4 regions of the Streptomyces sp. SGAir0957 genome follow, and region 2 is predicted to be linked to each of the others. Evidence: riboswitches for the same ligand, from Rfam matches in the RefSeq annotation. Region 2 holds a riboswitch; each other region holds the start of a gene.
The links. A riboswitch is a leader RNA that binds a small molecule or an ion and turns the genes downstream of it on or off. The one in region 2 is predicted to bind cyclic di-AMP.

Region 1 (4,722 bases), 1.1 Mb from region 2:
GGCCTGCCCGGCCTTCTCCTTCGCGCCGTTGTACTTCTCGGTGGCGACCTCCGCCTCCTGGTACAGCCGGTCGACCTTCGCCTTCACCTGAGCGGGGGTGAGGTCCGGCTCGGCGTGCGCCGCGCCGCCGTCGAGGGCGGTGACGGACGCCGCGGAGGCGAGGGCGAAGGTGGCCGCGGTGCGGACCGTGCTGCCACCGAGGACACGCTGGCGGGGCTTGCGATGCGCTGCCGGCACGAAGTGCCACGTCCTTCCGGTCGTACTGCCGCCTCGTCGCACGTCCGGCGGCGGCCCGCACAGGGGGAGCTGGCCGCCGCCGGACCTTTCTCGGCGGTGGTGTCCGGCTGCCGCCCCTGGCCCGGGCGGCGGTGGGGAGCCGGTCACCTGAGCAAGGACGCTAAACCTCGGCGTAACGGGTCGGCCGCGCATTGTTCGCAACTGACCCCTTGTTTACGGGCGGTGGCGCGGAGTGACAGCCCGCTGTCCGACGCCGCCCGCTGTCAGCGCACGACAGACGCCCCATTAGGCTCCGCAACCATGGACGTACTCATCCATTTCTTCGTCGGCCTGCACATCATCGGCATCGCCGCGCTGCTCGGCGGTTTCCTCACGCAGATGTCGGCGCTGGGCCGGGGCGAGGCCCGATTCAACAAGGCGATGCTGCATGGCGCGCTGACCATGCTGGTGACCGGTGTCGCCCTGGTCGGCCTCAACCAGGCCGACGACCACACCGTCAACAACATCAAGATCGGCGTGAAGCTGGCGGTCCTGATCGTCATCCTCGGCATCGTCTATGTGAAGCGTGACGAGGAGAAGGCGGAGAAGGGCCTGTTCGCGGCCGTCGGCGCCCTCACCCTCGCCAACATCTTCATCGCGGTGCTCTGGACCTGAGCACCCGCTCGTCGTCAGGCGGGCCGCACCACGCTGTGGATCGAGGACGTCCCGTCGTAGTAGATCGACTCCTCGCGGACGTACGCGCCCGGCTTCGGCGCGTGGATCATCATCCCGTCGCCGAGGTAGAGGCCGACGTGGCTGATGTCGTCGTAGAAGAAGACCAGGTCACCGGGTTGGATGTCGGAGAGCGGGACCGTCGTGCCGGCCTCCACCTGGTCCCAGGTCGTGCGCGGCAGCGAGATGCCCGCGGCCTTCCACGCCGCCTGCGTGAGGCCCGAGCAGTCGTACGAGCCCGGCCCCGTCGCGCCCCACACGTACGGCTTGCCCTCCTGGGCCTTGGCGAACGCGAGCGCCTGCGCCGCCTTCGCCGCGTAACCGGACGAGGCGCTACCGGAGGCGCTGCCGGACGAGCCGGACCCCGTCGACCCGGTGCTGCCCGAGCCTGAACCGGCGCCCGAATCCGCCTGCTCCTGGGCCGCCGCCTCCGCCGCCGCCTTCCGCTTTTGCTCCTCCTCCGCCTTCTGCTTCGCCGCCAGCTCGGCGGCCTTCTTGCGGGCCGCCTCCTCCTTCTTCTTCTCGATCGCGGCGAGCCGCCGCTTCTCCTCCGCGGTCAGCTTCGACAGCAGCTCACGGGCGTCGGACAGCTTCGACTGCACGCTCTGCTTCGACGTCCGCAGCTCGGTCTGCGAGGAGGTGAGCTGACGCAGGTTCTCCTGCGCCTCGGTGCGCTTCTCCGCGGTCGCCCGCTGCTGCTCCTGGTAGGCGTCGACGGCCTTCTTCTGGTCCGCCGTCGCCCGGCTGAGCAGCCGGTCCTGCGCGAAGTAGTCCTCGGGGTCGTCCGCGAGGAACATCGTCGCGGTGTCGCTGATCCCGCCCGTCCGGTACTGCTCGGCGGCGAACCGGCCCAGCTCCTGGCGGGCCGTGTTCATCTGGTCGGTGCGCTTCGCGATGTCGTCGAGGAGCCTGTCGACCTGCCGCTTCTTGCTGTCGGTCTGCTCCTTGGCCGCGTTGTACTTCTGCGTGGCGGTCTCCGCCTGCCGGTACAGCGTGTCGACCTTCTTGCGCACCTCTTCGAGGCTCGGCTTCGCCGGCGCGGGCGCCGCCTGGGCGGTCTGCGACAGCAGGGCGACGGAGGTGAGGGCGGCGGTCGTGATCCCGACCGCGGGGGTGGTGCGCAGGCCACCGGTCATCCGGGAGCGGGTGCGCGGCTTGCGGTGCGACGCCAAGGCAGGCGACTCCTTCCGTGCTCCGCCTACCGGGTTAGCTGTCGGGTTCGGGCGTACGGAAGGCTGCCCTACGGCCGGCCGCCCGCTGTCGCCGACAGCGAACCGCCCGGCCGATTCACCCCAGGTTCGGTGGGTCCCCGGTTCCCTACCTCACGGCGTACGGGACTCGGCGGGGGCAGCCCGCTCGCCGCGGCGCTCGCGGTCGTGGGGACGGACGGCCCGCGCAGCACCGTAGCCAACTCGTGATGCCGCTGTGAAGGATGTTGTTCGATATGCCCGATACATTTTCGTGACCTTGGCGACAGTGCGGCGCGGTGTCCTGAAGGAGGGGGCGGCGTGTCAGTGGGTCCGCCTAAACTCGTAAGGCGATGAGCAGCCTCTTTGACGACAGCTTCCTGGCGGGCCTCCAGAACCGGACCGATGGGCCCCCGCCGCCGCCCGACAGCGAGCACGACGGACCGGAGCCCGAGCCGATCCCGGACGACCTGTTCGGCGGGAAGTTCGACGTACCCCCGGCCAGGGACGCCTACTACCGGGGCGGCGCGCCGCGCCCGGCCGTGGACGCGGCGGCGCTGCTGGAGGGGCTGAACGAGAACCAGCGGGCGGCCGTCGTGCACGGCGGCTCGCCCCTGCTCATCGTCGCGGGCGCCGGTTCCGGCAAGACCCGCGTCCTCACCCACCGCATCGCCCACCTCCTCGGCGAGCGCGGCGTGCACCCCGGCCAGATCCTCGCGATCACCTTCACGAACAAGGCCGCGGGCGAGATGAAGGAGCGCGTCGAGTCCCTGGTGGGCCCGCGGGCGAACGCGATGTGGGTCTCCACCTTCCACAGCGCCTGCGTGCGCATCCTGCGCCGCGAGTCGAAGAAGCTCGGCTTCACCTCGTCGTTCTCGATCTACGACGCCGCCGACAGCAAGCGGCTCATGGCCCTGGTCTGCCGCGACCTGGACCTCGACCCGAAGAAGTTCCCGCCGAAGTCCTTCAGCGCCAAGATCTCGAACCTGAAGAACGAGCTGATCGACGAGGAAGACTTCGCCAAGACCGCCGCCGACGGGTTCGAGAAGTCCGTCGCCCAGGCGTACGCGATGTACCAGTCGCGGCTGAGGGAGGCCAACGCCCTCGACTTCGACGACCTGATCATGACCACGGTCAACCTGCTGCGCGCGTTCCCCGACGTCGCCGAGCACTACCGGCGCCGCTTCCGCCACGTCCTCGTCGACGAGTACCAGGACACCAACCACGCGCAGTACGCGCTCGTGCGCGAACTGGTCGGGCCGGCGGAGGGGGAGGACGCCGACCCCGCCGAGCTGTGCGTCGTCGGCGACGCCGACCAGTCGATCTACGCGTTCCGCGGCGCCACGATCCGCAACATCCTCCAGTTCGAGGAGGACTACCCGGACGCGACGACGATCCTCCTGGAGCAGAACTACCGCTCCACCCAGACGATCCTCAGCGCCGCCAACGCGGTGATCGAGCGCAACGAGTCGCGCCGCCCCAAGAACCTGTGGACCAACGCGGGCGCGGGCTCCCAGATCACCGGCTACGTCGCGGACACCGAGCACGACGAGGCCCAGTTCGTCGCCGAGGAGATCGACCGGCTCACCGACGCCGGCGAGGCGAAGGCCGGGGACGTCGCCGTCTTCTACCGGACCAACGCGCAGTCCCGTGTCTTCGAAGAGATCTTCATCCGTGTCGGCCTGCCCTACAAGGTCGTCGGCGGCGTCCGCTTCTACGAGCGCAAGGAGGTCCGGGACGTCCTCGCCTACCTGCGCGTGCTGGCGAACCCCGAGGACTCCGTCCCCCTGCGCCGCATTCTGAACGTGCCGAAGCGCGGCATCGGCGACCGCGCCGAAGCCATGATCGACGCCCTCTCGCAGCGCGAGAAGATCTCCTTCCCGCAGGCGCTGCGCCGCGTCGACGAGGCGTACGGCATGGCGGCCCGCTCGACCAACGCCGTGAAGCGGTTCAACACCCTCATGGAGGACCTGCGGACCATCGTCGAGTCCGGCGCCGGACCGGCCACCGTCCTGGAGGCCGTCCTGGAGCGCACCGGATACCTCGCCGAGCTGCAGTCCTCCACCGACCCGCAGGACGAGACCCGCATCGAGAACCTGCAGGAACTCGCCGCCGTCGCCCTGGAATTCGAGCAGGAGGCCGCGCAGGCGGCCACCGAGGGTGAGGGCGAGGGCGCCGAAGGGGAGACCGGGGGTGCCGATCTCTCCGCCTTCCTGGAGCGGGTCGCGCTCGTCGCCGACTCCGACCAGATCCCCGACGAGGAGGACGACGGCAGCGGCGTCATCACCCTGATGACCCTGCACACCGCCAAGGGCCTCGAATTCCCCGTCGTCTTCCTGACGGGCATGGAGGACGGCGTCTTCCCGCACATGCGCTCCCTCGGCCAGACCAAGGAGCTGGAGGAGGAGCGCCGCCTGGCCTACGTCGGCATCACGCGCGCGCGGGAGCGGCTGTACCTGACCCGCTCCTCCATGCGCAGTGCCTGGGGCCAGCCCTCGTACAACCCGCCCTCGCGCTTCCTGGAGGAGATCCCGGACACGCACCTGGAGTGGAAGCGCAAGGGCGGCTCCGCCCCGGCGCCCTCCAC
Region 2 (4,722 bases):
GTGATGGGTGAAACGGTGGACGTCCTTGGCGGACAGACGCGGGTAGGGCGCGAAGAAGCGGTAGTACTTCGACTCGTCCGAGACCTGTTCGTAGAAACTGGTCAGGCGCTCGGCGTCGGCGGGGGTGATGGGCCTGACGCGGGCGGTGGCGCCGTCGCGCAGCACCACGTCCGCCTCCCAGTGGGCGGGGTAGGCGTGCCCGTCCGACGGGGTCTCCGTACCGGTCTCCATGGCGCAAGGGTAGAGCGAGGCACCGACAGTCGTACGGGTCGCGTCCCGCGCGAGGCACCGACATCCGTACGGGTCGCGTCCCGCGCGCGTGGGAGGCAGGCTATGCATGGCCGGGAGGCGGTGCGGCGACGGGACCCGGGTCCTCGTCGATCGCCGCTCCCCGGTGTGTGAGAATGGTCTAGACAACCTTGGAACATCTGAAGGGCAGCATCACATGGCTGAGCGCCGCGTCAACGTCGGCTGGGCCGAGGGCCTCCACGCCCGCCCCGCCTCCATCTTCGTCCGCTCGGCCACCGCGGCCGGCGTCCCCGTGACGATCGCCAAGGCCGACGGCAACCCCGTCAACGCCGCCTCCATGCTCGCGGTGCTCGGCCTGGGCGCCCAGGGCGGCGAGGAGATCGTCCTCGCTTCCGACGCCGAGGGTGCGGACGCCGCGCTCGACCGTCTGGCGAAGCTGGTCTCCGAGGGCCTCGACGAGCTGCCCGAGACTGTCTGATCCGTTTCTCACGGCGAAGCCGCGCGTTTCCCTTCGGGGCGCGCGGCTTCACTGTTTCCTGATTAGCGTCAATTCAATCCCGCGAATGCCACGGAATTCCCCAACGCTTTGTATACGGGCTTTCTGTTAATTCCGGAGACCCGCCGTGTTTACGGCATGTTGCGAAGTCCTCACCGGGCCGCCCGCGCGCGGGACGCGCAGCCTGTGGGCGGAGGCGACGCGCTCGGCATGGCGGGCGGTCAGCGTGCGGGCCCGCTCGGCGTCACCCCGCGCCACGGCGTCGACGATGGCACCGTGCTCGGCCCACGACTCGGCCGGCCGGTCCGGGGCCTCCACGGCGTACATCCAGGCGATCTTGTGCCGGAGCTGGGTGAGCAGGGCGATCAGGCCGGGGCTGCCGGAGGCCTGCGCCAAGGTCTCGTGGAACCAGCCGTCCAGGGAGCGCAGATCCTCGTTCCGGTCCGCCCTGGAGCGCTCCTGACCCAGCCTGACCAGGCCGCGCAGGACTTTCAGATGGGCCTCGGTGCGGCGCTGCGCCGCCCGCGCCGCACCCAGCGGTTCGAGCAGCAGCCGGACCTCAAGGAGGTCGGCGGCCTCCTGCCCGGTGGGTTCGGCCACGCACGCGCCCGCGTGCCTGCGCGTGACGACGAACCCCTCGGCCTCCAGCGTGCGCAGCGCCTCGCGCACGGGCACGCGCGAGACACCGTAGCGGCGTGCGAGCAGCTCCTCAGTGAGCCTGCTGCCGCGCGGGTAGACACCCGCGACGATGTCATCGCGAATCGCGGTGCATACCGAGTGCGCGGGAATCCGCATGATTCGACCTCCGCTTTTGATCCCCGCGCAACGCGGTCGACCGACGCCCGTGCGGGCGCGCTCCCTGCAACTTCGTCCCGACTCTATTCCACGGTTCTCGAATTTCCGACGGGGGACCGGAATTCATGGATATTTTTTGGCCAGGTCAGGAAGTCCGCCGGACGGTGCGATCGCACGCGAAAGCCCCGGCTCGGTGAGCCGGGGCTTGCTGAGCGGAGGCGTGCGCCGGACGCGTAGGCGCATGCCGGACGCGAAAGCGTGTGTCAGACGCGGAAGCGTGTGTCAGACGTTGACGCCGTGCGAGCGCAGGTACGCGACGGGGTCCATGTCGGAGCCGTACTCGGGCGACGTGCGGGCCTCGAAGTGCAGGTGCGGGCCCGTGACGTTGCCGGTGGCGCCGGAGAGGGCTATCTGCTGGCCGGGGGTGACCGACTGACCGACGGAGACGCCGATGGACGACAGGTGACCGTACTGGGTGTACGTACCGTCGTTCATCTTGATCACGATGTTGTTGCCGTAGGCACCGCCCCAGCCCGCCTCGACGACGGTTCCCGCGCCGACGGCGTGCACGGACGTGCCGCTCGCCGCGTGGAAGTCGATGCCGGTGTGGCTGCCGGAGGACCACAGGCCGCTGCTGGCCTGGTAGCCGGTGGAGACGTACGAGCCGGAGATCGGGGCGACGAAGCTGTTGAGGAGGCGCTTGCGCTCGGCCTCGCGGGCGGCGCGCTCCTTGGCCTCGCGCTCCTTGGCGGCCTTCGCCTCGGCCTGGCGCTTGGCCTCCTCGGCCCTCTTCTTGGCCTCGGCCTCGGCCTTCGCCTTGGCCTTCGCCTTGGCGGCCGCCTCGTCGGCGGCCTTCTTCTGAGCGGTGGCCTGCGCGTCGATCTGGGCGGCCATGGAGTCGCCGATGGCGATCGCCTGGGTGAGGCCGTTCTGCTCGGGCGCCGCGGGGGCGGCGAGTGCGGGGGCGGCGAGGCCGCCGACGACACCGGTCGTGGTGAGCGCGGCGACGCCCGCGACCTGCGCGGTGGTGCGCGTGAGACGGCTCGGACGACGGTGCTTCCCGGTGGCACGGGTGAACGCCATGCGGTGGCTGATCCTTTCCTTCCCTCTCGCCTACCGGGTTAGCTGACGGGTTCGGAGCAGGAAGGTCTCCTACGGGCCCTCTCCCCTGCCTCACGGCCGGAAGAGCGCCCGATTCACCCCAGGGACTGCGGTGGGTCCCCGGCTCCCCTGGCTCGCGCCGTGGGGGACTCGGCGATGACTGTCCGGTGTCGCGGGCGCGACGCATGACGGGCGGACAGCCGCACCGACGCTAAGCGGCACCTCATTTGTTCGACAAACGGAACCCGGGTTTTGTAGCGCACACCACAGGCCAGACAGGCAACCTCCATACCAAAACGGGCATATGCCGGGGTTCATGCCGAACGCACACCAAGAAGCCCCGGCGGCCGTGAGGGCTGCCGGGGCTCCTTCCGTGAGCGAAGAGGTCGTGAGGGGGTCAGCCCGCGACGACGGTCACCTCGCCGATACCGAGCGTCTGGACGGGCTCCGCAATGTGCGCGGCGTCGCCCACGAGGATCGTCACCAAACGGTCCGCCGGGAAGGCGCTCACGACGGCCGCGGTGGCCTCCACGGTGCCCGTCTCGGCGAGCCGGCGGTACAGCTGCGCCTGGAAGTCGTCCTGGAGGTGCTGCTCGACCTGGTCGGCGAGGGTGCCCGCGACGGCCGCGGCCGTCTCGTACTTGAGTGGCGCCACGCCCACCAGGTTCTGCACGGCCGTGTCCCGCTCGGCGTCCGTCAGCCCCTCGGCGGCCAGGGTCCGCAGCACCTTCCACAGGTCGTTCAGGGCCGGACCCGTGTTCGGGGTGTCGACGGAGCCGCTGATGGCGAGCATGGCGGCGCCCGTACCGTCCGGCGCGGAGAGCAGCACCTGGGAGAAGGCCCGCACACCGTAGGTGTAGCCCTTCTCCTCGCGCAGGACGCGGTCCAGACGGGAGGTGAGCGTGCCGCCCAGGCAGTACGTGCCGAGAACCTGCGCGGCCCACACGCGGTCGTGCCGGTCGGGGCCGATCCGGCCGATGAGCAGCTGTGTCTGCACCGCGCCCGGACGGTCGACGATGATGACGCGGCCGGTGTCGTCGGCGGTGACCGCCGGGACCGGGCGGGGCTCCGCGGTGTTCCCGGTCCAGGCGCCGAGCGTGTCCTCGAGGAGGGCGTCGAGGTCGACGTCGGCCAGGTCGCCCACGACGACGACCGTGCCGGTGGCGGGGCGTACGTGCTTCTCGTAGAAGGCCCGTACGGCGGCCGCGTCGATGGCGGCGACGGTCTCCTCGGTGCCCTGGCGCGGGCGCGACACGCGCGCGTCGGCCGGGAAGAGCTGCTTGGAGAGCTCCTTGGCGGCGCGCCGGGCCGGGTTGGCGCTCTCGTGCGGGATCTCGTCCAGCCGGTTGCGCACCAGGCGCTCGATCTCGCTGTCCGCGAAGGCGGGCGCACGCAGGGCGTCGGCGAGCAGCGCGAGGCCCCTGGAGAGGCGCGAGACGGGCACCTCGAGGGAGACCCGGACGCCGGGGTGGTCGGCGTGGGCGTCCAACGTGGCGCCGCACCGTTCCAGTTCGGCCGCGAACTCCTCGGCGGAGTGCTTGTCGGTGCCCTCGGTGAAGGCGCGCGCCATGATCGTGGCGACGCCGTCGAGGCCCGCGGGCTCGGCGTCGAGCGGCGCGTCGAGGTTGATCTCGACGGCGACGAGCTGCTGCCCGGGGCGGTGACAGCGCAGCACGGTCAGGCCGTTGGCCAGCTCGCCACGCTCGGGGGCGGGGAACGCCCAGGGCTTGGCGGTGCCCGCCTGGGGCTGGGGGTGGAAGTCCATGGTCGCGAGCTGCTCGGTCACGCGCCCGCCTCCTCGTCGCTCGGGTCGCTCTCGTCATCGGTGTCGGCGGGGGCCGTCGGCTCGTACACGAGGACCGAACGGTTGTCGGGGCGCAGGCGGGCCTTGGCGACCTCCTGGACCTCCTCCGCGGTCACGGACAGGACGCGGCCGACGGCGGTGAGGGCGAGCTGCGGGTCGCCGAAGAGGACGGCGAAGCGGCACAGTTCGTCGGCGCGGCCCGCCACGGTGCCGAGCCGGTCCAGCCACTCGCGCTCCAGCTGGGCCTGCGCGCGCTCCATCTCCTCGGGCGTGGGGC
Region 3 (4,722 bases), 740 kb from region 2:
GCTGATGTGGGACTTCGGCCGGACGCTGATCAAGCAGGCGGTCGCCAACCGGTGACCCTGCGGTTCGTCCTCGCGGTTTGTCTCTGAGGCAATAAATTTGCCTCTCGGGCAGGGCTCTGGCGTAATCAAGGATATGAGCCCTGCCCTGCCGGAGGAGGCTCCGGCCCCCGCCGAGCTGCCCGCCGTAGCGCCCCAGCTGCGCGCCCTGCGCCGCCGCGCCTCCCTCACCCTGGAGGCCGCCGCCCGCTCGGCCGGGCTCTCACCGGCCCATCTGTCCCGCCTGGAGACGGGGCAGCGTCAGCCATCACTGCCGATGCTGCTCGCGCTCGCCCGTATCTACGGTACGACGGTCTCCGAACTCCTCGGCGAGACCCCGGCCGACCGCGACGCCGTCGTCCGCGCCGACGCCATGGAGGCGACCGAGGCCGGCGGCTGGACCTACTTCCAGGCCGGCTCCCCGGGCCGCGGCATGCAGGCCCTGCGGGTCCACGTGCCCTACGGATCGCAGGGCGACATCGTCCGCGTCCACCCCGGCGAGGAGTGGCTCTACGCCCTCGAAGGCCGGATCCAGCTGCGCCTCGGCGACACGTCCTACCGGCTCGAACCCGGCGACAGCGCCCACTTCGACTCGCTCACCCCGCACCGGATCGCCGCCGCGGACCGGGGCGGGGCCGAGCTGCTCTTCGTCCACACCCTGTTGCAGAGCCCCACCGCCGCGCTGTGCCTCGGCCCGGCGGCCGGCCCGACCCGAGAGGTCTGACATGAGTGAGAACCGGAACATCGAGGACAAGCTGCCCCGCGGCATCTGGGTGCGGGTCCTCGTCTACGTCTTCGCCGGGCACGCCCTGGCCGCCTTCATCTACATGCTGTTCACGCTGGGCGCGAACCAGTAGGGGCCGCCGCCCGGTCCCGGAGACGGGCTCTCAGTCGAGGAGGCGCTCGCGCAGCCGGTCGCGGTCGGCCGCGGCGAACCCGAGCCCTTCCTCGAAGTAGCGGTCCGTGGTGCCCCAGGTCTCCTCGATGGTCTCGAACGCCGCGCGCAGATAGTCCGCGCGGGCGTCGAAGAGCGGGCTGAGCAGCTCCATGACCTCGGGGGAGTAGGTGTCGGCGGTGGTGCCGCTGCGCCGCACCTTGTAGCGGCGGTGCTTCGCGTTCGACTCCAGGTAGTCCGCCTCGATGGCGTCCCGCTCCACGCCGACGGCGAGCAGCGTCACCGCGATCGACAGGCCCGCCCGGTCCTTGCCCGCCGCGCAGTGCATGAGTGCGGGCACGCTGTCCTCGGCGAGCGCGTGCAGGACGCGGCTGTGCTCGGCGGTGCGCTCGGAGATGATCGCCCGGTACGACGTGATCATGCGGTTCGCCGCGCGGCCCTCGGAGAGGAGGGAGCGCAGCTGCTCTATGTCCCCGTCGCGCACCATCCGCCAGAACTCCGCGCCGTCCGCCGGGTCGGTCAGCGGCAGGTTCACATTGCGCACGCCGGGCAGTTCCACGTCGGCGCCGTCGAGGCGCTGGTCCGCGGCGTTGCGGAAGTCGAAGACCGTGTGCAGGCCGAGCCCGGCGAGGAACGCGGCGTCCTCGGCGGTGGCATGTGCGAGGTGGCCGCTGCGGTAGAGCACGCCCGGGCGTACGCGCCGCCCGTCCACGGTCGGAAGGCCGCCCACGTCACGGAAGTTGCGCACTCCGGTCAGCTCGGGCTCGGTGGACGGGGCGTGCTGCGTCACGGGGGCTCCTCCCGGGTCGGATCGCCCGCGTTGCTCGTGTCAGCGGGCGCGCGTCCGACGATACGACACGCCCTTCGCGGGGCCCCCTGGCCGGGAGGGTGAGCAGCCTCATAACCGTGACCGTCCGTGGCGATCACCCGGCTTTGCATTCTCCGGAATTCCCAAGCGGCGCAACGGCGGAAAAGGTCGGCCATTGACGCTGGGTGACACGCAAAGCCCCCGGACGATCAAGAAAGCGGGCCCTTCGGTGAATTCGCTGTTTGTCGCCGCCTTTGCCACTGCATTACGGTCACCATTCACTCCGGACGGAACGCCTAATCCTGCCGCCGCCCGGATTCCCGTACAACGACCCGTGACGGCAGGAGCGGGGGACCCACAGGCACAACGCCGCCAGGGATATCCCTCATGCGGCTAGGGGTGAAGTCGTGTCCCGCTACGGCGGGCGCGGCCGGGCAGCTCCAGCCCGAACCCGACAGCTCACCTCGTAGGCGACGGAGAGGAAAACGGCATGCCCGCTCAGGGAAAGCACCGTCGCTCGAAGACCCAGCGCATCACCCGCGCCGCCGCCGTCGTCTCGGCCGGCGGGGCCGCGCTCGCCCTGCCGCTGATCGGCGCCACCGGCGCCCACGCGGCGTCCGGCGACACCACCGCGCAGACCTACACGGTCAAGTCCGGTGACACGCTCTCGAAGATCGCCGCCGCGCAGAAGGTCGACGGCGGCTGGAAGAAGCTCTACGAGGCGAACAAGAAGGTCGTCGGCTCGGACGCGAACCGCATCAAGCCCGGCATGAAGCTCACGCTGGACGGCGCCGGGCAGAAGGCCTCCACCACCGCCGCCACGAGCACGACCGCCAACAGCTCCGGCTGGGTCAAGCCCGTCGACGGCTCCACCGGCACGGCCTACCACGCCTCCGGCTCGATGTGGTCCAGCGGCTACCACACCGGCACCGACTTCGTCGTGCCCACCGGCACCGCCATCAAGGCCGTCGGCCCGGGCACCGTCGTCTCCGCCGGCTGGGACGGCGCGTACGGCAACGAGGTCGTCATCCAGCACGCCGACGGCCGATACTCGCAGTACGCCCACATGTCGTCCCTCGGCGTCTCCGCCGGCCAGAGCGTGACCGGCGGCCAGCAGATCGGCCTGTCCGGCTCGACCGGCAACGTCACCGGGCCGCACCTGCACTTCGAGATCCGTACGTCCCCGAACTACGGCTCCGACGTGGACCCGCTGGCGTACCTGCGCGGGCACGGCGTCGGCATCTGACACCCCCTGCGAGACCGCTCACATCCGGCGCCCGGGTTATTCCCCGGGCGCCGAGTGTGTTTTCTCACCCCTCGTCAACCCCTGGTTACGATCGCGTAGGTCACATCCGAAGGTGAAAGATGTGTGGTCGTGGCAAACGAATCGAGAGCACTCAGCGGCGGAACGGTCAGCGCGACGATCAGCGGAACGGTCGGCGCGACGATCGGCGGAACGATTCGGTCCTTCGCGGCCGTGGGGGACAGCTTCACCGAGGGCGTCGGTGACCCCGGCCCCGACGGGAGCTTCGTCGGCTGGGCGGACCGGCTCGCCGTCCTCCTCGACGACCGCGTCCCCGAGGACACCTTCCAGTACGCGAACCTCGCCGTGCGCGGCAAACTCCTCGACCAGATCGTCGCGGACCAGATCCCGAAGGCCGTCGAGCTCGCCCCCGACCTCGTCACCCTCGTCGCGGGCGGCAACGACATCATCCGGCCGGGCACCGACCCCGACGACGTCGCCGAGCGGTTCGAGAAGGCCGTGGTCCGGCTGTCCGAGGCCGCCGGGACCGTCATGGTCGCCACCGGCTTCGACACCCGTGACGTGGCCGTCCTCAAGCACCTGCGCGGCAAGATCGCCACGTACAACATGCACGTGCGCGCCATCGCCGACCGCCACGGCTGCCCCGTCCTCGACCTGTGGTCCCTGAAGTCCGTCCAGGACCGCAGGGCCTGGGACGAGGACCGCCTCCACCTCTCCGCCGAGGGCCACACCCGCGTCGCCCTGCGCGCCGCCCAGGCGCTCGGCCTCGACGTGCCCGCCGACCCGGAGCAGGCGTGGCCGCTGCTCCCGCCGCGCGGCACGTTCGCGGTGCGGCGCGACGACATCCACTGGGCGCGCGAGTTCCTCGTGCCGTGGATCGGGCGCAGGCTGCGCGGGGAGTCCTCCGGGGACCGGGTGACGGCCAAGGGCTTCGTGGACCCGCACCTCATCAAGGCGCATCTGGAGTCCGCCTCCTGACCTCCGTGCCCTCGGCACATAATGGAACGACCCTGATCGATCAACGGGAGGCGCTGTGCCACGTTCCCTGACTCCCGGGCTGCGCTCGCTGCAGCCCGCAAGCTTCGGCGCCGAGGCCACGGGAGCGCGCCTGGCGCGGATCCGCAGGTCGCCGAATTTCGCCGACGGGCAGTTCCAGAACCCGGAGGGCACACGGACCCGGCCCGACGGTTCGATGCTCGACTTCGCGAAGGTCTACTTCCAGAAGGAGGAGCGGGCCAGGCGCGCCCCGACGGGCACCGTCCCCGTCCACGCCACCACCCTCGCCGACCTGGCGAAGCCCTCCGCGAGCGGCCTGCGCGTGACCTGGATGGGCCACTCCAGCGTCCTGGTGGAGATCGACGGCGTACGGGTGCTCTTCGACCCGGTGTGGGGCGAGCGCTGCTCCCCGTTCCCCTTCGCCGGGCCCAAGCGGCTGCACCCGGCGCCGCTGCCCCTCCAGGCGCTCGGCCCGGTCGACGCGGTCGTCATCTCGCACGACCACTACGACCACCTCGACATGCCCTCCATCAAGGCGCTCGCGGGGACGGACACCGTCTTCGCCGTGCCGCTCGGCGTCGGCGCGCACCTGGAGCACTGGGGTGTCCCGGCGGACCGGCTGCGCGAGCTGGACTGGCACGAGTCGACGCAGGTCGGCGACGTGACCCTGACGGCCACGCCCGCCCGCCACTTCTGCGGCCGCGGCCTGCGCAACCCGCAGCA
Region 4 (4,722 bases), 2.1 Mb from region 2:
GCTGCTGGTCTTCCTCTTCCGCAGACGTGACTTCACCGGGGTCGTCGACGGTGTCGTCATCGCCGGGGTCACCGCGACCGGCTTCGCCTTCACCGAAAACATCCTCTACCTGGGCAACGCCTTCGGCACCGACCAGCTCACCGGAACCGGCCCCGGCCTCTCCTCGGTGACGGCGGCGACCTTCTTCGTCCGCGTCGTCATGTCACCGTTCGCGCATCCGCTCTTCACCGTGCTCACCGGCATCGGCTTCGGAATCGCCGCCGTCCTCGCCCCCGAGCGCGGCAAGGTGCGCCGCGTCCTGCTGCCGCTCGCCGGGCTGCTCGTCGCGATGGCCATGCACGCCTTCTGGAACGGCTCGTCGTCCTTCGGCGAGTACGGCTTCTTCGCTGTGTACGCGGCTTTCATGGTTCCCGCGTTCGGGCTCGTCACCTGGCTCGCGATCTACCTCCGCCATCGCACATTGCGCACCGTGCGCACCGAACTCGCCGTGTACGTGGGCGCGGGATGGCTGGCCCCGCCCGAGCCCTTCGCCCTCGGCTCGCTCAAGGCGCGCCGCCTGGCCAGGGAGTTCGCCGCGCACTACGGCGGCAAGGAGGCCGAGCGGGCGGTCACCGAGTACGAGGCGTACGCGACCTCGCTCGCGCTCCTGCGGCACCGGGGCCGCAAGGGCGGGGCCGGCGCCGACTTCGTCGTACGGGAGCGGGCGCTGCTCGACAAGCTGTGGGAGCGGCGCCCCTACGCGCGCGCCGCACTGGCGTACGCGTCCCAGGTCGCCGCCCCCATGTGGCGTCCGCCGATGTACGCGGCGCCGATGGCGCCCGGCACCGCGTACCACCCGTACCGCTACTGACCGGTCCGGAGCGCAGGCTCAGGCGGAGGCGTCCGTGAGGCGGGTGACCTCTTCGTCCGTCAGGGTCAGGTCCGCCACCGCGAGCAGTGCGGGCAGCTGCTCCACCGTGCGCGCGGACGCGATCGGCGCGGTCACGGTGGGCTGCGCGGCGAGCCAGGCGAGGGCGACGGTGGCGATCTCGGCGCCGTGCGCCTGGGCGATCTCGTCGAGGGCGGCGAGGACCTTCTGGCCGCGCTCGGTCTCCAGGTGCTTGGCCGCACCGCCCGCGCGCTGGCTGTCCACGCGGACGCCGGGCCGGTACTTGCCGGTCAGGAAGCCGGAGGCGAGGGCGTAGTACGGGACGGCGGCGAGCCCCGCGCGGGAGGCGATGTCCTGGCGGCGGCCCTCGTAGGTGTCGCGGGAGACGAGGTTGTAGTGCGGCTGGATGGCGACGTAGCGGGCGACGCCCTCGCGGTCGGAGAAGTCGAGGGACTCCTGGAGGCGGTCGGTCGAGATGTTGGAGACGGCGATGTCGCGCACCTTGCCGGCCTTCACCAGCTCGTCGAGCGCGCCGATGATCTCCTCGACGGGGACGGTCTCGTCGTCGAAGTGCGTGTAGTACAGGTCGATGTAGTCGGTGCCGAGGCGGCCGAGGGAGGCGTCGGCGGCGGCCTTGATGTTGCTGCCGCGCAGGCCCATGAAGTCGGGGTGCCTGCCGACCTTGGTGGCGACGACGACGTCGTCGCGGTTGCCGCGCGCCTTGAGCCACTTGCCGATGATCGTCTCCGACTCACCGCCGTGGTTGCCCTCGATCCAGGCCGAGTACGAGTCGGCGGTGTCGATGAAGTTGCCGCCGCCGGCGGTGTAGGCGTCGAGCACGTCGAAGGACGTGGCCTCGTCGGCGGTCCAGCCGAACACGTTGCCGCCGAGGGCGAGGGGGAAGATCTCCAGGTCGGAGGAGCCGAGCTTGCGCAGGGGGGAGGAAGAAGTCATGCCTTCATTCAACGCCCCCGCGGAAGCGAGTGTTCCGTCACGTGGCCATCAGAGTGCCAAGCCCTTGCCGCGCAGCCACGCCGCCGGGTCGATGCCGGTCGCGTCCCCGCCGGGGTGGACCTCCAGGTGGAGGTGGTCGCCGGTGACATTGCCGGTGGCGCCGACGCGGCCGATGACGTCCCCGGTGGAGACCTTCTGGCCGACGCTGACATTGAGCGACGACTGGTGGCAGAACCACAGCTCGGTGCCGTCGTCGAGGGTGAGGACCGTGCGGTAGCCGTACGCGCCCGCCCAGCCGGCCTCGGTGATGGTGCCGCCGTGGATGGCGTAGATCGGCGTCCCGGTCGGGGCGGCGAAGTCCAGGCCCGTGTGGTAGCCGGAGGACCAGAGCGATCCGGGCTGTCCGAAGGTGCCGGTGAGCGTGTAGGAGGCGACGGGGAGCTTGTAGCTCTTGGCCAGCTTGGCGAGGCGCTCGGCCTCGGCCTTCTTCTTGGCCTCCTCCGCCGCCCTCTTCTTCTCGGCGGCGGCCTTGGCCTCGGCCTTCTCCCGCTTCGCGGCGGCTTCCTCGGCGGCCTTCGTCGCGGCGGCCTCCTCGGCGGCGGCCTGCGCCTTGGCGTCGGCGGCGTCCTGCTGCGTCTCGGCCTGCTGCATGATGCGGGCGCGCAGCGCCTCACCGGCGTCCGACTGCCCGCCGCTCATCGCGGTGAGCGGGGCGGCCTCGGCGGTGGCGGGCGCGGAGTCGTCGGCCATGAGCGCGCTGACGCCGGGCAGCGACGAGGCGTCCGGCAGGGAGTCCTTGACCGCCGAGAGGTCGGGCATGGATATCTGGACGGCGGGCTTGCCGCCCTGCGCGGTGGCGATGCCGCCCGCGCCGACGGCGGCGATCACGCCGACGCCGAGGACCGTGGAGCTGCGCGCGAGGCCGCCGCGCTGGCGGGCCACGCGGTGCTTGCCGCGGACGGGGCGGACGGACTCCTCGGTGGGGTTCCACTCCTCGAAGCTCGTGCGCGGGGCGCCGGCGTAGTCGCCGTCGGCCGGCGGGGCGGGGTACCCGGAGAGTTCGGGGGCAGGACGGTTGGACGCCACGGGGGCGCTCTCCTTTCCTTCCTTCTCGCCTACCGGGTTAGCTGACGGGTTCGGAGCAGGAAGGTCTCCTACGAGCACGGTCCCGGCGCCTGGAAAGCGTCGGAACGATGCCTGATTCACCCCAAGTTGGTGGTTCCCCGGCTCCCTTGCGGGATTAGGCGCGTGCGCACGGAGCCGTCGCTGGTGACGGCTGGGACGACCGTGCTGCGTTATCGAACGTTAATAGACAGCGGACGGTAATTCCAAGCCGTTCCTGCCCCGTTAAACCTCACAATTTCTGATGGAGTGTCAATTGTTATGCGGAGCGACGCCGTTCGGTCACCACCGGTTATGTCGATCAAGGACGGCGGACGGCGAGCAGCGCCATGTCGTCGCTGGCCCCTCCCCCGGTGTGCAGCCGCACCTCCTCGGCGAGCGTCGCGAGAAGCTCGTCGGGGCCGGGGAAGACGCGCCCGGCGAGCCTCGCCGCCGGGTCGTAGAAGACGCCCTTCGCGTCGCGCGCCTCGGAGAGCCCGTCCGTGTAGAGCAGCAGCGTCGCCGCGGGCGGGAACTCCGCCTCGGTCGCCCGGTCCGGCCAGGAGCCCAGCTCGCCGAGGCCGAGCGGGAGCGCCGCCTCGGCGGGGCTGACCACCCGGACCGTGCCGTCGCCGTGCAGCACGACCGGCTCTGGGTGGCCGCGGTTGAGGATGCGCAGCAGGTCGCCGCCGTGCGGGATCTCGGCGAGCACGGCGGTGGTGAACCCCTCGAAGTCGTCGATGCCGCGCCGCCGCGACCCCTCCCGGGCCAGCGCCCGCTCCAGGCGCTGGGCGACCGCCTCCAGGCTGTCCTCCTGCTCGGCGGCCTCCCGGAACGCCCCGATGACGACGGCGACGGCGGCGACCGCGCCCATGCCCTTGCCGCGTACGTCGCCCACGACTATCCGCACGCCGTGCGGGGTGTCCTGCACGGCGTACAGATCGCCGCCGATGAACGCGTCGGCCTGCGCCGCCTCGTACCGCGCCGCGATCGCGAGGCCCCCGATCCGCCCGGCCGGGCGCGGCAGCACCGCGAACTGGGCCGCCGCCGCGATCTGCCGCGCGGACGCCAGCTCCTCGTCGCTGCGGTGCTTGATCCGGTTCAGGAAGCAGGCCAGGACGCACACGGTGGCGACGGTCGCCATCTCGGTCCACACGCCGCTGTGGAACGACGCGTATCTGAGGTGGACGGCGACGATGGCGCCGATCGAGGCGACCCCGGCCGCGACCGTGCTGCCCAGCGAGAAGAACGGCGCGGCGACCAGCGGCGCCGCGCTGAAGAGGGGCGAGCCGGCGAACCCGGACGGCGTGCAGTACTCGTAGACCGCGCCGCCGATGATCAGCAGCAGGGGCAGGATCCGCAGGAAGACGGGCGTGCCGGGGGCGTCCGCCGGATACCTGTGCCGCCCTCCTCGCTGCCCCACCACTCGTCTCCTGCCGTCCGCGCCCGCTGTCCGGCGTCTCACCAAAGGGTTCCCGGGGAGGGGGCCGGGGGGCGAGCGGTACTGCTCCGTACGGGTCAGGGCGGGCACGGGCCGGGAAACGGAACGAGGCCGGAATCTCGGAAGATTCCGGCCTCGGCCTTCAGTAGCGGGGACAGGATTTGAACCTGCGACCTCTGGGTTATGAGCCCAGCGAGCTACCGAGCTGCTCCACCCCGCGTCGGTGAACCCAACACTACGCCATCAGGGACGACGAATGCCAATCGCGCCCGTGTCCGGCGCCTCCCGAGTGGCGTTAAGAGGACATGACCTCAACTCGACGAGCCCTCACCGCTGTCCTGCTCGCTGTCGGCGCCAC

Region 1: another riboswitch for cyclic di-AMP. It lies ahead of C1N81_RS20820 (C40 family peptidase); the one in region 2 lies ahead of C1N81_RS15780 (M23 family metallopeptidase).
Region 3: another riboswitch for cyclic di-AMP. It lies ahead of C1N81_RS12715 (M23 family metallopeptidase); the one in region 2 lies ahead of C1N81_RS15780 (M23 family metallopeptidase).
Region 4: another riboswitch for cyclic di-AMP. It lies ahead of C1N81_RS25200 (M23 family metallopeptidase); the one in region 2 lies ahead of C1N81_RS15780 (M23 family metallopeptidase).

The regions. Positions count from the first base shown of each region.
Region 1 covers NZ_CP027293.1:3,537,250-3,541,971, reverse strand. Annotated here, with positions in the region: gene C1N81_RS20830 (C40 family peptidase) at 1-237, opposite strand, end outside; gene C1N81_RS20825 (hypothetical protein) at 538-891, shown strand; gene C1N81_RS20820 (C40 family peptidase) at 906-2,120, opposite strand; cyclic di-AMP (ydaO/yuaA leader) riboswitch at 2,129-2,302, opposite strand; gene pcrA (DNA helicase PcrA) at 2,489-4,722, shown strand, end outside.
Region 2 covers NZ_CP027293.1:2,420,108-2,424,829, forward strand. Annotated here, with positions in the region: gene C1N81_RS15765 (bifunctional acetate--CoA ligase family protein/GNAT family N-acetyltransferase) at 1-231, opposite strand, end outside; gene C1N81_RS15770 (HPr family phosphocarrier protein) at 446-727, shown strand; gene C1N81_RS15775 (GntR family transcriptional regulator) at 854-1,540, opposite strand; gene C1N81_RS15780 (M23 family metallopeptidase) at 1,823-2,623, opposite strand; cyclic di-AMP (ydaO/yuaA leader) riboswitch at 2,636-2,807, opposite strand; gene C1N81_RS15785 (M16 family metallopeptidase) at 3,039-4,406, opposite strand; gene C1N81_RS15790 (M16 family metallopeptidase) at 4,424-4,722, opposite strand, start outside.
Region 3 covers NZ_CP027293.1:1,679,998-1,684,719, reverse strand. Annotated here, with positions in the region: gene C1N81_RS12735 (aspartate aminotransferase family protein) at 1-55, shown strand, start outside; gene C1N81_RS12730 (helix-turn-helix domain-containing protein) at 134-760, shown strand; gene C1N81_RS12725 (DUF6126 family protein) at 762-893, shown strand; gene C1N81_RS12720 (tyrosine-protein phosphatase) at 924-1,721, opposite strand; cyclic di-AMP (ydaO/yuaA leader) riboswitch at 2,023-2,225, shown strand; gene C1N81_RS12715 (M23 family metallopeptidase) at 2,230-2,985, shown strand; gene C1N81_RS12710 (SGNH/GDSL hydrolase family protein) at 3,163-3,981, shown strand; gene C1N81_RS12705 (MBL fold metallo-hydrolase) at 4,037-4,722, shown strand, end outside.
Region 4 covers NZ_CP027293.1:4,535,141-4,539,862, reverse strand. Annotated here, with positions in the region: gene C1N81_RS25210 (PrsW family intramembrane metalloprotease) at 1-850, shown strand, start outside; gene C1N81_RS25205 (aldo/keto reductase) at 869-1,822, opposite strand; gene C1N81_RS25200 (M23 family metallopeptidase) at 1,871-2,908, opposite strand; cyclic di-AMP (ydaO/yuaA leader) riboswitch at 2,920-3,079, opposite strand; gene C1N81_RS25195 (PP2C family protein-serine/threonine phosphatase) at 3,246-4,346, opposite strand; tRNA gene C1N81_RS25190 (tRNA-Met) at 4,511-4,584, opposite strand; gene C1N81_RS25185 (hypothetical protein) at 4,670-4,722, shown strand, end outside.